Regions from separate parts of the Paraburkholderia dioscoreae genome, predicted to be linked through region 1. Evidence: riboswitches for the same ligand, from Rfam matches in the RefSeq annotation. Region 1 holds a riboswitch; the other holds the start of a gene.
The links. Region 1 has a riboswitch for glycine ahead of gcvT (glycine cleavage system aminomethyltransferase GcvT). Riboswitches for the same ligand answer to the same signal wherever they lie in the genome.
Positions count from the first base shown of each region.

Region 2: it holds a riboswitch for glycine, as region 1 does, so the genes downstream of both, PDMSB3_RS28365 (D-amino acid dehydrogenase) here and gcvT (glycine cleavage system aminomethyltransferase GcvT) in region 1, are expected to answer to the same signal.

Region 1 covers NZ_LR699553.1:4,350,853-4,358,459, reverse strand. Annotated here, with positions in the region: gene gcvP (aminomethyl-transferring glycine dehydrogenase) at 1-1,853, opposite strand, end outside; gene gcvH (glycine cleavage system protein GcvH) at 1,931-2,311, opposite strand; gene gcvT (glycine cleavage system aminomethyltransferase GcvT) at 2,457-3,575, opposite strand; glycine riboswitch at 3,659-3,822, opposite strand; glycine riboswitch at 3,865-3,949, opposite strand; gene PDMSB3_RS19770 (hypothetical protein) at 4,100-4,450, opposite strand; gene PDMSB3_RS19765 (oxidoreductase) at 4,648-5,697, opposite strand; gene PDMSB3_RS19760 (UvrD-helicase domain-containing protein) at 6,009-7,607, shown strand, end outside.
Region 2 covers NZ_LR699554.1:1,816,052-1,823,658, forward strand. Annotated here, with positions in the region: gene PDMSB3_RS28355 (MFS transporter) at 157-1,413, shown strand; gene PDMSB3_RS28360 (LysE family translocator) at 1,428-2,060, opposite strand; glycine riboswitch at 2,270-2,363, shown strand; gene PDMSB3_RS28365 (D-amino acid dehydrogenase) at 2,547-3,758, shown strand; gene PDMSB3_RS28370 (BON domain-containing protein) at 3,885-4,145, shown strand; gene PDMSB3_RS28375 (acetate/propionate family kinase) at 4,148-5,308, opposite strand; gene PDMSB3_RS28380 (phosphoketolase family protein) at 5,322-7,607, opposite strand, start outside.

The DNA of each region.
Region 1 (7,607 bases):
ATCAGGCAGACATTGCGATGCGCTTCGCCGCGCGACGCGTGATACGCGTGAATGATCAACAGGCCCGCGTACTCGCCTTGCGAGCCAGCGTTCGGCTGCAGCGACACGGCTGCGTAGCCGGTGGCCGCGACCAGCATCGCTTCGAGCTGATCGATCATTTCGCGATAGCCGACGGTTTGCTCGGCCGGCGCGAACGGATGGATCTGGCCGAATTCAGGCCACGTGACCGGCAGCATTTCCGAGGTCGCGTTCAGCTTCATCGTGCACGAGCCGAGCGGGATCATCGAGCGGTCGAGCGCGAGATCCTTGTCCGACAGGCTGCGCAGATAACGCAGCATTTCCGTTTCCGAATGATGACGATTGAACACGTGGTGCGTGAGATACGCGCTGGTGCGTTCGAGCGCGGCCGGCACCGATGCAATGTTCGACGCGGACAGCTTTTCGTCGAGCGTGTCGACGTGCGGGATGTCTTTGGCGCCCGCGGCTTGCGCGAACACTTCGAGCAGATCGGCCAGGTCGCGGCGCGTGGTGGTTTCGTCGACCGACAGGCCGACTTGCGTGTCGCTCACGCGGCGCAGGTTGATGCGCTTCGCAAGCGCGGCGTCGTGCAGCGCTTGCGTGTGCGTGCCGGATTCGAACGTGAGCGTGTCGAAGAAGGTTTCGTTGGCGAGCGTGTAACCGAGTTGCTTCGCGCCTTCCGCCAGCAACGCGGCGATGCGGTTCACGCGCAGCGCGATCGTCTTCAGGCCGTGCGGGCCGTGATAGACGGCGTACATGCTGGCCATGATCGCGAGCAGCGCTTGCGCGGTACATACGTTCGAGGTGGCCTTCTCGCGGCGGATATGTTGCTCGCGCGTCTGCAGCGCGAGACGCAGCGCGGGGTTGCCTTGCGCGTCGACGGTCACGCCGACGAGGCGGCCCGGCATCTGGCGCTTGAATTCGTCGCGCACGGCGAGGTAAGCCGCATGCGGGCCGCCGAAGCCGACCGGCACGCCGAAGCGCTGCGTATTGCCGACGGCCACGTCCGCGCCCCATTCGCCCGGCGGCGTGAGGACGGTCAGCGCGAGCAGGTCGGCGGCGACCACCACGTGGCCGCCCGCTGCGTGGATGGCTTCGGCCAGGGCGCGGTAGTCGCGCACGTCGCCATTCACGCCCGGGTATTGCAGCAACACGCCGAACGCGTTCGCGTTCGCCGCTTCCGCAGCCGGGCCCACTTTCACTTCGATGCCGACCGGCGTGGCGCGCGTCTTCACCACTTCGATGGTTTGCGGCAGCACGTCGTCGGCCACATAGAACACGTTCGACTTCGGCTTGCCGATGCGTTGCAGCAGCGTCATCGCCTCGGCCGCGGCCGTGGCTTCGTCGAGCAGCGACGCATTCGAGATCGCGAGACCCGTCAGGTCGACGATCATCTGCTGGAAGTTCAGCAGCGCTTCCAGACGGCCTTGCGAAATTTCCGGCTGGTACGGCGTGTACGCGGTGTACCACGCCGGATTTTCCAGCACGTTACGGAGGATCACCGTCGGCGTGTGCGCGTTGTAATAGCCCTGCCCGATGTACGAGCGGAACACCTGGTTCTTGTCCGCGAGTTCGCGCAACACGGCGAGCGCTTCGGCTTCGCTCTTCGGTTGCGCGAAGGGGCCGAGCGGCAGCGGTTCGGTGCGGCGGATCGTCTTCGGAATGACGGCGTCGATCAGCGCGGCGCGCGACGCGAAGCCGAGGGCTTCGAGCATCGCTTGCTGGTCGGCCGAATCCGGGCCGATGTGCCGTTCGGCGAAGGCGTCATGCACTTCGAGCGCGGCGAGCGAGAGAGGAGTGCGGTTCATCAGACGATCCGGGTGTTCGAGCTTCATGGGTGTTCCTGGCGGTGCGGCTGTCTCTGCGCGAGGGACGCGCCGCACCTGACGGTTTGACTTTAACGAATGGTGAATCAGGCGCCGATCGACTTGCTGTATGCGTCGGCGTCGATCAGGCGGTCCAGCGCGGCGTCCGCGGCCGGCTTGATCTTGAAGAGCCAGCTATCGTACGGCGTGCTGTTGACCAAATCAGGCGTATCGGCCACGGCGGTGTTCGCTTCGATGATTTCGCCCGAGACCGGTGCGTAGATATCTGAAGCGGCCTTGACCGATTCGATCACGGCGACGGTGTCGCCCGCGCTCACGGTCTTGCCCAGTTCCTGCACTTCGAAGAAGACGATATCGCCGAGCGCTTCCTGCGCGTGGTCGGTGATGCCGACCGTCAGCGTGCCGTCCGCTTCGGTACGGACCCACTCGTGCGATTCGGTGTATTTCAGATCGGCCGGAATGCTCATCGGATGCTCCTATGCGGTGTGATTCGGTAGTAACTAAAAGGGCCCCCAAACCTGTCGCTTCGCGCCAGGTCCCCCCGAGGGGGAACAAGAAAACTTGGGGCGGCCCGGCGTTTTCTTGTGAAGGTTTGCGCACGCGCCGGTCTGCTTAAACCGCGAGCACTTTGCCGTTGCGCACGAACGGCAGTTTTACCACGCTTGCGGGAACGTTTTTGTCACGAATCTGAACGTGAACGGTGTCGCCCGGCTGCACGCCTTTCGGCACGCGCGCAAAGGCGATCGATTCCTGCATGGTCGGGGAAAAAGTGCCGCTGGTGATTTCGCCTTCGCCCTGCGGCGTGACGACTTTCTGATGAGCACGCAGCACGCCTGCTGCCTTGCCGTTGTCCTTCAGCAGGATCAGGCCGACGAACGCGGCCTGCGAACCGTCCGCTTCCAGCTTGCTCTTGCCCACGAAGTCGCGCGGCGAGGTGAGGTCGACCGTCCAGGCGAGGCCGGCGTCGAGCGGCGAGACATTGTCGTCCATGTCCTGGCCGTACAGGTTCATGCCGGCTTCGAGGCGCAGCGTGTCGCGCGCACCGAGGCCGGCCGGGCGCACACCTTGCGCGCGTAGCGCGTTCCACAGTGCTTCGACGCGATTCGCCGGCACGATGATTTCGAAGCCGTCTTCGCCGGTGTAGCCCGTGCGCGCGACCGTCAATTCGCCGAACGGCGTGTCTGCGATACGGGCGGCGTTGAAGGGCTTCAACGCCTCGGTGGCGGCGCGCGTAGCCGGCACGGTTTGCCAGACTTTTTCGCGAGCGTTCGGGCCTTGCACGGCGACGATCGCGTAGTCGCGGCGCGGCGTGATGGTCAGGCCGAAGCCGCCTTCGGCGTTGAGCCGGCCGAACCAGGCGATGTCCTTGTCGGCGGTGCCGGCGTTGACGACCACGCGGAAGTGATCTTCGCCGAAGTAATAGACGATCAGGTCGTCGATCACGCCGCCGTTCGGGTTCAGCAGGCAGGAGTACAGCGCGCGGCCGGGCGTTTGCAGCTTGGCGACGTTATTGGCCAGCGCATATTCGAAGAAGGCGCGCACGCGCTCGCCGGTGAAATCGACGACGCACATGTGCGAGACGTCGAACATGCCGGCGTCGGTGCGCACGGCGCGGTGTTCGTCGATCTGCGAGCCGTAGTTGACGGGCATGTCCCAGCCACCGAAATCGACCATGCGGGCATTGAGCGCGCGATGGGTGGCGTTGAGCGGGGTGTGTTTGAGTTCGGTCATGGGGCCTCGGGCATCTCGCGAAACAAAAAAGGCCATGCGGCGCTACGCCTCGCGGCCTGACGGCTGCGAGCGATGCGTTGTTGCATGGCCCCTCTGTCCTCGATACCTGAGAGATTGCGTTGCCGTGCGAACGTGAATCCGCCACGGTGAAACGCGCGCCCCTTCGGTGGGCAGCCTGCCAAATCTGCTCGCACGCATACGAAACGCGCGATGCAGACGGCTACTGCCGCTCTCCAGAGTGCGAAAAACCGGTGCCTTGATGCTGCCTCAACACGGGTTTTCCGACGCGGTCGGTCCTTTTGCCTGAGAGTTTGCGGGTGTGCCCCTTCGGCGGCGCGGCCTGCGGTTTTCTGCGGCCAGCACGCTCTCCCGACGCGTGCGGCGAATGTACGCGAGGGCCGGGGGCTTGTCAAATAAAGGCCCGCGAGTGGCATGGCACCTGACGCGGCGCTTTGGCGTTCGTCAAAAAAGCGCGCATTGTGATGCCAGCTCTCTTGGTGCTCCGTAGCCCGAACGCGCGGCGATTATTCGCCGATGGCGTGTGCCGCGTTGTCCAGTTCCTGATTCAGCACGCGCTGTTCGTCGCTGGACAGGCCGCCGCCATGTTGCGCGGCCATGTCGTGCGCTTCCTGACGGATCACGTCGAGGCGATGATGCAGCGCGCCGCCTTGGGGCGGCGGGTAATAGCCCTGATTCACGCGGTTATCGATACGGCGGCCGAGATTCTCGATGCGGCCGTCGACCTGGCGCAGGCGCTGATCCGCGATCTGTTGCGGGCTGGGACGAGGGGCGGGCGCGGGTTGAGGCGTCACCACACAGGCGGCGAGGGAACTGAGCAGGGCGCACGCGGCAAGCGCGCGGATGGAACGGGGCATGAACTCTCCGGAAGTCATTGTGGTTTTGTGTTGTTACTCGGAAAGCAACGGCTGACTGCCGGAGCACGCTGACCGGGAACACGGCCTTATTTGTAACGTTATGTTCCTTTCGGGCCTGTCAGGATTGTGGCCTGTGCGGCGTGGGCGGCGAGTGCGGTTTTAGGTACACAAGCCGTGCCGACGCGCAGGCAAACGGGTCAGCGAACGCGTTCAAACGGCAGCCGGATGCCTTCTTCCGAACTGCGGGCGGCGAGTTCGATAATTGTCATTACATCGACGGCATCCTGCGCGCTGACCGGGAACTTCACGCCGTTCTGGATGGCGTCGGCCACGGCGATATAGAAGCCCGCGTAATTTCCATTACGCGTCGGCAGCTCGCGCTCCACTTCCTGATTGCCTTCCAGCACGCGCAGCACGCCTGCCGCATTGCCGGCGCCGAAGCCTTCGTCGCCGGGTCGCAGGCCGGCCTTCAACTGGTCTTCCTGCGTGTCGAGCCCATATTTCATGTAGCTGCCGCGCGTGCCGTGAATCGTGAATCGCGGCGCGACCAGAGCAGTCAACGCGCTGGCGTGCAACACGACTTCGAACTCGCCATAGCCGAGCTGGATATGCACGTAGTCCGGCGCGCTGGCCTCGTCGCGATGCGTGCGCACCGTGGCCAGCAAGCTCTGCGGCGTGCCGAACAGCGCCAACGCCTGGTCGACCAGATGCGGCCCGAGGTCCAGCAGCAAGCCGCCGCCGCGCGACGCTTCCTCGCGCCAGCGCTGCCGCACCTCCGGCCGGAAACGGTCGAAATGCGATTCGTATTGCGTGACCCGTCCCAATTCCCCGCTCGCGAGCAGATCCCGCACCGTCAGAAAATCGCCGTCCCAGCGACGGTTGTGAAACGGCATGAAGAGCTTGCCGCGGGCGAGCGCGATGTTGGCGAGCGTGCGGGCGTCGGCGGCATTCAGCGTGACCGGTTTGTCGACCACCACGTGCTTGCCCGCTTCCAGCGTGCGGCGCGCCAGTTCGAAATGCGTGTCGTTCGGCGTGGCGATCACGATGCAGTCGATTTCTTCGAGCGCCAGCAGTGCGTCGAGGTCGGCCACCACCTTCGTATGCGGATAGTCGGCGAGCGCGCGCTCGGGCTGGCTCGTGGCGATGGCCGCGACGCTCGCGCGGCCGCAGTGCGCGATTACCGGTGCGTGAAAGGTCGCGCCGGCGAAACCGTAACCCATCAATCCAATCTTCAGCGATGCGGACATGCTTGTCTTCCTGCAAAAACGGCGCGCCGCTTTGCCACCGTGGCGGCGGCGCGCAACACTGCAATTGTGGCATGTCCGGAAGGCGGACCGTCAGGGTCGTCGTGGTGCCGGTGACCGTCATGGGACGCGGCATCGGTTGCGTGCATCCGTGTTAACATCGCTCCGCTCGCGCGTTTGCGCAGCGGGCCAGAACGCCCTCCGCTCCGCGCGGGGCGCCTGTTCCGGCAGCCGGCGCCGCGCAGCATGCCCCCGGCGTTTCGCGCCGCCGCGCCCTCAACCGCCGCTTTAACCGCATCACCCATCCATAGACGATGTCCGCAGGCCTGAACCCCGCTCAAAATGAAGCGGTCCGTTATCTCGACGGTCCATGTCTCGTGCTCGCCGGCGCAGGCAGCGGCAAGACGCGCGTGATCACGCAGAAAATCGCGCACCTGATCGAGGCCAAAGGCTTCGAGCCGCGCCACATCGCCGCCGTCACGTTCACGAACAAGGCCGCGTTGGAAATGCGCGAGCGCGTGGGCAAGCTGCTGGAAGGCAAAACGCTCACCACGCCCGGCAAGGAAGGCCGCAAAGTGCCCGTCAACCAGCTGACGGTCTGTACCTTCCACTCGCTCGGCGTGCAGATTCTGCGGCAGGAAGCGGAGCACGTCGGCCTGAAGCCGCAATTCTCGATCATGGATTCCGACGACTGCTTCGGCATGATCCAGGAGCAGGTCGGCTCGACGGACAAGGGCTTCATCCGCAAGATCCAGTCGATCATCTCGCTGTGGAAGAACGGCATGATCATGCCCGAGCAGGCGATTGCGATTGCGGCGAACGAGGACGAGCATCAGGCCGCGATCGTCTACCGCAATTACGTGGCGACGCTGCACGCCTATCAGGCGGTGGATTTCGACGATCTGATCCGTCTGCCCGCCGAACTCTTCGAGAAGAACGAGCAGGTGCGCGACCGCTGGCAGAACAAGCTGCGCTATCTGCTGATCGACGAGTATCAGGACACCAACGCCTGCCAGTACGAACTGGTGAAGCTGCTGGCCGGCAAGCGCGCGGCGTTCACGGCGGTGGGCGACGACGATCAGGCCATTTACGGCTGGCGCGGCGCGACGCTCGAAAACCTCGGGCAGCTCAGCAAGGACTTTCCGAAGCTGCATCTGATCAAGCTGGAGCAGAACTACCGCTCGACGGTGCGCATTCTGACCGCCGCGAATAACGTGATCGCGAACAATCCGAAGCTGTTCGAAAAGAAGCTCTGGTCCGAACACGGCATGGGCGACACGATCACCGTTACGCCCTGTAACGACGAAGAACACGAGGCCGAGTCCGTGGTGTTCCGTCTGTCGGCGCACAAGTTCGAGCGGCGCGCCAATTTTCGCGACTACGCGATCCTCTATCGCGGCAATTTCCAGGCGCGCATCTTCGAACAGGTGCTGCGGCGTGAGCGGATTCCGTACGTGCTGTCCGGTGGCCAATCGTTCTTCGACAAGGCCGAGATCAAGGACATCTGCGCCTATCTGCGCCTGATCGCCAACGCGAACGACGACCCCGCGTTCATCCGCGCGATCACCACGCCGCGCCGCGGCGTCGGCAATACGACGCTCGAGGCGCTCGGTTCGTTCGCGGGACAGGCCAAGGTGTCGCTGTTCGAGGCGGTTTACATGGGCGGCATCGAGGCGCGTCTGTCGCCGCGGCAGATCGAACCCATGCGCGTGTTCTGCGACTTCATGCAGCGCCTCACCGATCGCGCCGAGAAAGACGCCGCCGGCACGCTGCTCGACGAACTGATGGACGCCATCCACTACGAAGCCTACCTGTACGACGCGTTCGACGAACGTCAGGCGCAGTCCAAGTGGCAAAACGTGCTGGAGTTCATGGAGTGGTTGAAGCGCAAAGGCACCAAGGCTGAGCCGACG
Region 2 (7,607 bases), on a different replicon from region 1:
ACCGAGTGACACCGAGTGGCACCGGACGACACTGAATGAGCACGATCGGCCATACTTCGCCCGCCTCCGCAGCCCGATTGGCCGCGCTCAGGCACAATCGTCTTTTCGCCGCGCGTGCGGCCCGACCCTGTGCGTTTCGCTTCCCATCCTGCCTCGATGAGTTCAGCCACTCCCGCCGACGGCGCGCCCCACTGGCAGCGCAATCTCTATGTCTGTCTGTTCGGTTCGTTCACGACCATCGTCGCGATGACCCTGCTGCTGCCGTTCCTGCCGCTCTATGTGCAGCAGCTCGGCGTGCATCCGGCCGCGGCCGCCGTGCAATGGTCGGGCGTCGCGTTCGGCGCGACGTTCCTCGCCGCGGCGCTGGTGTCGCCGCTGTGGGGACGCATGGCCGACCGCTACGGACGCAAGCTGATCCTGATTCGCGCGAGTCTCGGCATGGCCGTCGTGATGTCCCTGCTCGGGCTTGCGCAGAATGTCTGGCAACTGGTGGGACTGCGCTTTCTGGCGGGACTCGTCGGCGGCTATGCGTCGGGCGCGACCGTCATGATCGCCACGCAGACGCCGCGCGGACGCACCGGCTGGGCGCTCGGCACGTTGGCCTCGGGCGTGATGGCGGGCAGTCTCGTCGGCCCGCTGGTAGGCGGCGCGCTGCCGCCGCTGATCGGCATCCGCAATACGTTTTTCATTGCGGGGGCGATGATCTTCTGTGCTTTCATTGCGACCACGCTGCTCGTCAAGGAACAACCGGTGGACCGCACACGCGGCAAATCGCACGAGGAGCGGGCGGCCACCGGCTGGGCCACCGTGCCGGACCTGCGCCCCGTGCTGGCGATGCTGTTCACCTCCGGCTTGCTGATGTTCGCCAACATGTCGATCGAGCCGATCATCACCGTGTACGTCGGCCAACTGGTGCACGACGCGAGGCACGTCACGCTCGTGTCGGGCTTCGTGATGTCGGCCTCCGCGCTCGGCAGCGTGCTGGCGGCTTCGCGCGTGGGCCGTCTCGCCGACCGGATCGGCGCGCCGAAAGTGATCGTGACGTGTCTCAGCGTGTGCGCGGTGCTGCTCGTGCCGCAGGCGTTCGTCACGAGCGGCCTGCAACTGGTGGTGCTGCGCTTTCTGATGGGGCTCGCGCTGGCCGGCCTGTTGCCGTGCATTACGAGCGTGATCCGCCATAACGTGCCCGACCGTTCCGCCGGCTATATCCTCGGCTACGCGACTTCGGCGAATTACGCGGGACAGGTCACAGGGCCGCTCGCGGGCGGCTTTGTCGGGGCGCACTTCGGCATGCAGTCGGTGTTTCTCATCACCAGCGCGTTGATGCTATGCGGGGCGCTGTTCAACGGCTGGGTGTTCAGAGGTTCGGGTTCCGGTTCGGGCTCGGGCTCCGCTTCGGCGCGCGGCGGATAACGCGCCGCAAAAAATCAGCGGCGCGAATCGAGCGCAATGCGCACCGCGAGTCCGGCAAGCACGGTGCCCATCAACCAGCGCTGCACCAGCAGCCACACCGGGCGCCCGGCGAGAAACACGGCAATCGAGCCCGCCATGCTCGCGATCAACGCATTGACGGTCACGCTGATAACGATCTGCACGCAGCCCAGCGCGATCGATTGCGAAAGCACGCTGCCGTGTCCCGGCGAAATGAACTGCGGCAACAGCGACAGGTACATCACCGCGATCTTCGGGTTCGCGAGATTGGTGACGAGCCCCATCATGAAGAGCTTGCGGCGGCTGTCGTGCGGCAGGTCGCGCACCTGGAACGGCGAGCGGCCACCCGGCTTGACCGCTTGCCATGCCAGATACAGCAGATAGAGCGCGCCGCAGAAACGCAATGCGTCGTACGCGTACGGCACAGTCAACAGCAGCGCGGTAATGCCGAATGCGGCGCAGAACATGTAGAACACGTAGCCGAGCGCGACGCCGCCAAGCGAAACGAGACCCGCGCGGCGCCCCTGGCAGAGCGATCGCGAGATCAGATAGATCATGTTCGGCCCGGGCGTGAGCACCATGCCGAGCGAGACCAGACCGAAGGCGAGCAACGTTGTGAGGGCGGGCACGGCATTCTCCTTTGCGAATGAAAGTCGGATAGTGCCGCCAAATATAGCCGATGCGGGCGCTTTCAGCCCCACAGCCGGCTTGAAAGATTCGCATCGGAGTAGAAACCGCATTCATCTTCAGACGTGCCGTTTCAGACCGCTACTCGCACGGTGCATTGCAGGAAACACTTGCGGCGAATTATTTTGACCGGTATTGTCGAGCCGTTCTGCAATGCAGCGCGGGAGAGATCGTCAGATGTTCGTGACGACGCCGACGGAGCAACCGCCCCGGAAACTCTCAGGCAAAAGGACCGCGCAGCAGGAACATCTGGAGAGCGGCGCATCGGCATAGCCTGTGCGCCCACCGAAGGGGATTCCCCGCACACGGCTCGCATCGGGCCGGCCGCTGCGGAGAAGAAACTCTCAGGTACATGGACAGATGGGGCATCAGCGCCGGTTTCGACACGAAATCGACACCGGTGATGCTCAACTACTCTGGACCATGTCATGTCACGAATCGCCATTATCGGCGCCGGCATTACCGGCGTCACGACCGCTCACGCCCTCGCCCAGCGCGGCCACCACGTTACTGTCTTCGAGCGCCATCGCTATGCGGCAATGGAGACCTCGTTCGCCAACGGCGGCCAGTTGTCCGCCAGCAATGCCGAAGTCTGGAACAGCGCCGCCACCGTCATGAAAGGACTGCGCTGGATGCTCACGCGCGACGCCCCGCTGCTGCTCAATCCCGCGCCCACCTGGCACAAATACTCGTGGATGGGCGAATTTCTGCGGCAGATTCCGCACTACCGGGCGAACACGGTCGAAACCGTGCGGCTCGCGATTGCCGCGCGCGAGCATCTGTTTTCGATTGCCGAGACCGAGGGCATCGACTTCGATCTGGAGCGGCGCGGCATTCTGCACATCTACAAGACCCGCAAGGAATTCGACGCTGCGAGCAAGGTGAACGAACTGTTGCGCGAAGGCGGACTCGACCGCAACCCGGTCACGGCGGGCGAGTTGCATGGCATCGAACCCACGCTGCATGGCGATTTCTACGGCGGATTTTTCACGCCGTCCGATTCGACCGGCGATATTCACAAGTTCACGCGCGGTCTCGCTCAGGCGTGCGTGCGGCACGGCGTCGAGTTTCACTACGACGCGGAGATCACGTCGATCGAGCAGCCTGGCGAGGGCCGCTTTTCGCTGGCGGTCAATCTCGAAGGCGAATCGCAGCGGTTTGCGTTCGAGCGGGTCGTCGTGTGCGCCGGCGTGAAGAGCCGAGATTTTGCGGCCATGTTGGGCGACCACGTGAACATCTACCCGGTGAAAGGCTATTCGATCACCGTCTGTCTCGACGACGAGATCAGCCAGCAGCGTGCCCCCTGGGTGAGTCTGCTCGACGATAGCGCGAAGATCGTCACGAGCCGGTTGGGCATGGATCGCTTTCGCGTGGCCGGCACGGCCGAGATCAACGGCTTCAACCGCGATATCCGTTCGGACCGGATTGCGCCGCTAGTGGACTGGACCCGGCGTTATTTCCCCGAGGTGTCGACCTCGCGCGTGGTCCCTTGGGCGGGCTTGCGGCCGATGCTGCCGAGCATGTTGCCCAAGGTAGGCCGAGGAAAGCGGCGTGGCGTGTTCTACAACACCGGGCATGGGCATCTGGGCTGGACGTTGTCGGCCGCGACGGCGCAGGCGCTGGCGGGCGCGATCCGGTAGGCTTGCGGCGGGATTTTTTTGCCGACGGCGGCGGATTGTATTGATCTCACCGCCGTCATCCAATGCGAGCAAAATCCGCCACTTCTGCTAGTGTTCTCCCATCCGTATCACTTCCGTGGAGAACGCATGCCACACGGTCGCGCCGCGAAACACCAGGCGGACAGAGCACGCCTGAGCGATGCACAGATCGCCGCGGAGGCGACGCAGCGTCTCGCCTGGGACGCCGCGGTCCCTGAACACGCCGTAAAGGTTCACGTCTCGCGCGGCCGCATCACGCTACGCGGCGAACTGCAGCGCGATCAGCAACGCACCGCCGCACTCGAAGACGTGACCCGCCTGTTCGGCGTAACCGGCGTTTCGGATCACACCGTCGTCAAGCCCAAATGAAGTCAGGCTGCATCCGTTTGCCGCAACAGCGTGCGGCAATGCCTCGCGATCTGCTTTTCCTCTTCCGTGTGAATCGCCCTCACCTTGCCCGCCGGATCGCCTTCCGTTAGCCCCATGAAAGCGAGCCCGTCGCACACGCGCCGCCGGATCTCCTGGCTGTGTTCGCCGATGCCGCCGGTAAATACCAGCAAATCGATTCCGCCCAGCAGCGCCGCATAGCCGCCGATCGTCTTGCGCACCGCTGTGGCAAATGCATCGCGCGCCAGCGACGCATTTGTATCGCCCGCCGCGGCGCGTTTTTCGAGCGCCTGCATATCGCTCTCGCCATCCGCGTAGCCGGCGAGGCCGCTCTCGCGATTGAGCAGCGTCTCCAACGCGCCCGCATCGAGCTTTTCCACGCGCATCAGATACAGCAGCACACCGGGGTCGAGATCGCCGCTGCGTGTGCCCATCGGCACGCCGCCGGTCGGGGTCAGCCCCATCGACGTATCGACCGATTGGCCGTCGCGTAGCGCGCATACGCTCGACCCGTTGCCGAGGTGCGCGAACACCGCGCGCGCCGGCAAGTCGGCGCCGAGCCGCGTCACCAGCGATTCGTATGAGAGCCCGTGAAAACCGTAGCGCATCACGCCGGCCTCCACATAGCGGCGCGGCAACGCAAGCTGCGCCGCACGCGGCGGCAGCGTGGCATGAAACGCCGTATCGAAGCAGGCAAAATGCGGCGCGTCGGCGAAAATGGTCTCTGCCTCGTCGATCAGCGCAAGCGCGGGGGGAATATGCAGCGGCGCAAAGTGCACGGCGTCCTGCAACTGACGGCGCACCCCGGCGGTAATCCGCTGATGCGCGCGCAGACGCGGTCCGCCGTGCACCACCCGATGCCCCACCGCCGAAGGCCGCGCATGGTGCTGTTGCGCGAGAACCTGCGCGAGCTTTTGCAATGCATCGGTCTGCGATTCCAGCTCGTGCTCCTGCTGCACCAGCACGCGGCCATCGGGCGCCTTGATCCGCAAGCTGCCGTCGCTGCGTCCAATGCCTTCCGCGCTGCCTTCCAGCAGGAGGGATTCGTCGTCGCCCGTGCGCCTGAAGAGCCCGAACTTCAGCGAGGACGAACCGCTGTTCAGCACCAGAATCGTTTGATCCTCTGCACCGTCTTGAGTGCGCATGGTCATGCCTCGCTCAGCCTTTCCACGTCCAGTTGCGGATTTCTTCCCGGTCGATGCCCTCGGCATGCGCATAAGCGAGATGTTCGATAACCTGGCCGCGCAGCCATTCCTTCGCATGGTCGCCGACACCGCGCAGTTTCGGCACGCGATCGATCACATCGATCGCCAGCGAGAAGCGGTCGACCTGGTTGATGATCGCCAGTTCGAGCGGCGTATTGATATTGCCCTTCTCGTGATAGCCGTGCACATGCAGGTTGTCGTGGTTGGTGCGGTTATAGGTCAGCTTGTGAACCAGCGACGCATACGAGTGGAAATTGAAAATCACCGGCTTGGTCGCGGTAAACAACGAATCGAAATCGCGGTTGGACAGCCCGTGCGGATGCGCGTGCTCGGGCATCAGCCGGAACAGGTCGACCACGTTGACAAAGCGGATCTTCAGATCGGCGAAACGCTCCTTCAGAATCTGCACGGCGGCGAGCGCCTCCATCGTGGCGATGTCGCCCGCGCTGGCGATCACCACGTCCGGCTCCACGCCCTGATCCGTCGACGCCCAGTCCCAGATGCCGATGCCCTTGGTGCAATGCGTGAGCGCCGCGTCCATGTCGAGATACTGCAGATGCGGCTGCTTGTCGGCGACGATCACGTTGACGTAGTCGCGCGAGCGCAAACAATGATCGGCGACGCTCAGCAGGCAATTCGCATCGGGCGGCAGATAAATGCGCACCACGTCCGGGCTTTTATTCGTGACCACATCGAGAAAGCCGGGATCCTGATGCGTGAAACCGTTGTGATCCTGCCGCCACACGAGCGAGGTGATCAGCAGATTGATCGACGGCACCGGCTGCCGCCAGCCGAGATCGCGTTTGGCTTTCTCCAGCCACTTGGCGTGCTGGTTGAACATGGAATCGATCACGTGGACGAACGCTTCGTACGTGGCGAACAGGCCGTGGCGGCCGGTCAGCACGTAGCCTTCGAACCAGCCTTCGAGCGTATGCTCGCTGAGCATTTCCATCACGCGGCCGTCCACCGCGAGATCGCCGCCGTCCGCGTCGCTCGGCTCGGTTTGCGCGAGCCAGGTTTTTTCCGACGCTTCATAGATCGCGGTCAGCTTGTTGCTTGCGGTTTCGTCAGGACCGAATACGCGGAAGTTCGTCATGTTCCGGCGCATCACGTCGCACAGGAATTTGCCGAGCACCTCGGTCGGCGACGTGTACGTGCCGCCCGGTTTCTTCACCGCCACCGCGTAATCGCCAAACGCCGGCATGTCGAGCGTCTTGCAAAGCAAGCCGCCGTTCGCATGCGGATTGGCGCTGATGCGGCGCGCACCCTTCGGCGCGAGCTCGCGCAGTTCTTCGACGAGACGCCCGGCTTCGTCGAACAGCGACTCGGGCTCGTAACTGCGCATCCAGTTTTCCACCAGCTTCAGGCTCTTGCCATTGGTCACCGGATCGAGCACCGGCACCTGATGCGCGCGCCACGAGCCTTCCACCTTGTGGCCGTCGACTTCCTTCGGGCCGGTCCAGCCTTTCGGCGAACGCAGCACGATCATCGGCCAGCGTGGGCGCGTCGCGTCGTTGTTCGCGCGCGCATGCTGCTGGATCGCGCGGATTTCGCCGATGCATTGTTCGAGCGTCGCCGCCATCTGTTGATGCATGACGGCGGGGTCGTCGCCCTCGACGAAATACGCCTTGTGGCCGTAACCGGTCAGCAAGGCTTCGAGCTCCTCGCGGGGAATGCGCGCGAGAATGGTCGGATTGGCGATCTTGTAGCCGTTCAGGTGCAGCACCGGCAACACCGCGCCATCGCGGATCGGATTGAGGAATTTGTTCGAGTGCCACGAGGTGGCGAGCGGACCGGTTTCCGCTTCGCCGTCGCCGATCATCACGGTGACGATCAGGTCCGGGTTGTCGAACGCGGCGCCGTAGCCATGCGAGAGGCTATAGCCGAGCTCGCCGCCTTCATGAATCGAGCCCGGCGTCTCGGGCGTGCAATGCGAACCGATGCCGCCCGGAAACGAGAACTGCCGGAAGAAGCGCTGCATGCCGGCTTCGTCTTCGCTGCGGTCGGGATAGATTTCCGAGTAGTGGCCTTCGAGATAACAATTGGCCAGCGTAGCCGGTGCGCCATGACCGGGACCGGCTACGTAGATCACATTCAGATCGAGCTTTTTGATCAGCCGGTTCAGATGCACGAGCAGGAAACTCTGCCCCGGGTCCGAGCCCCAATGGCCCAGCAGACGGTTCTTGATGTGTTCGGGTTTCAGCGGTTCGCGCAGCAGCGGATTGTCGCGCAGATAGAT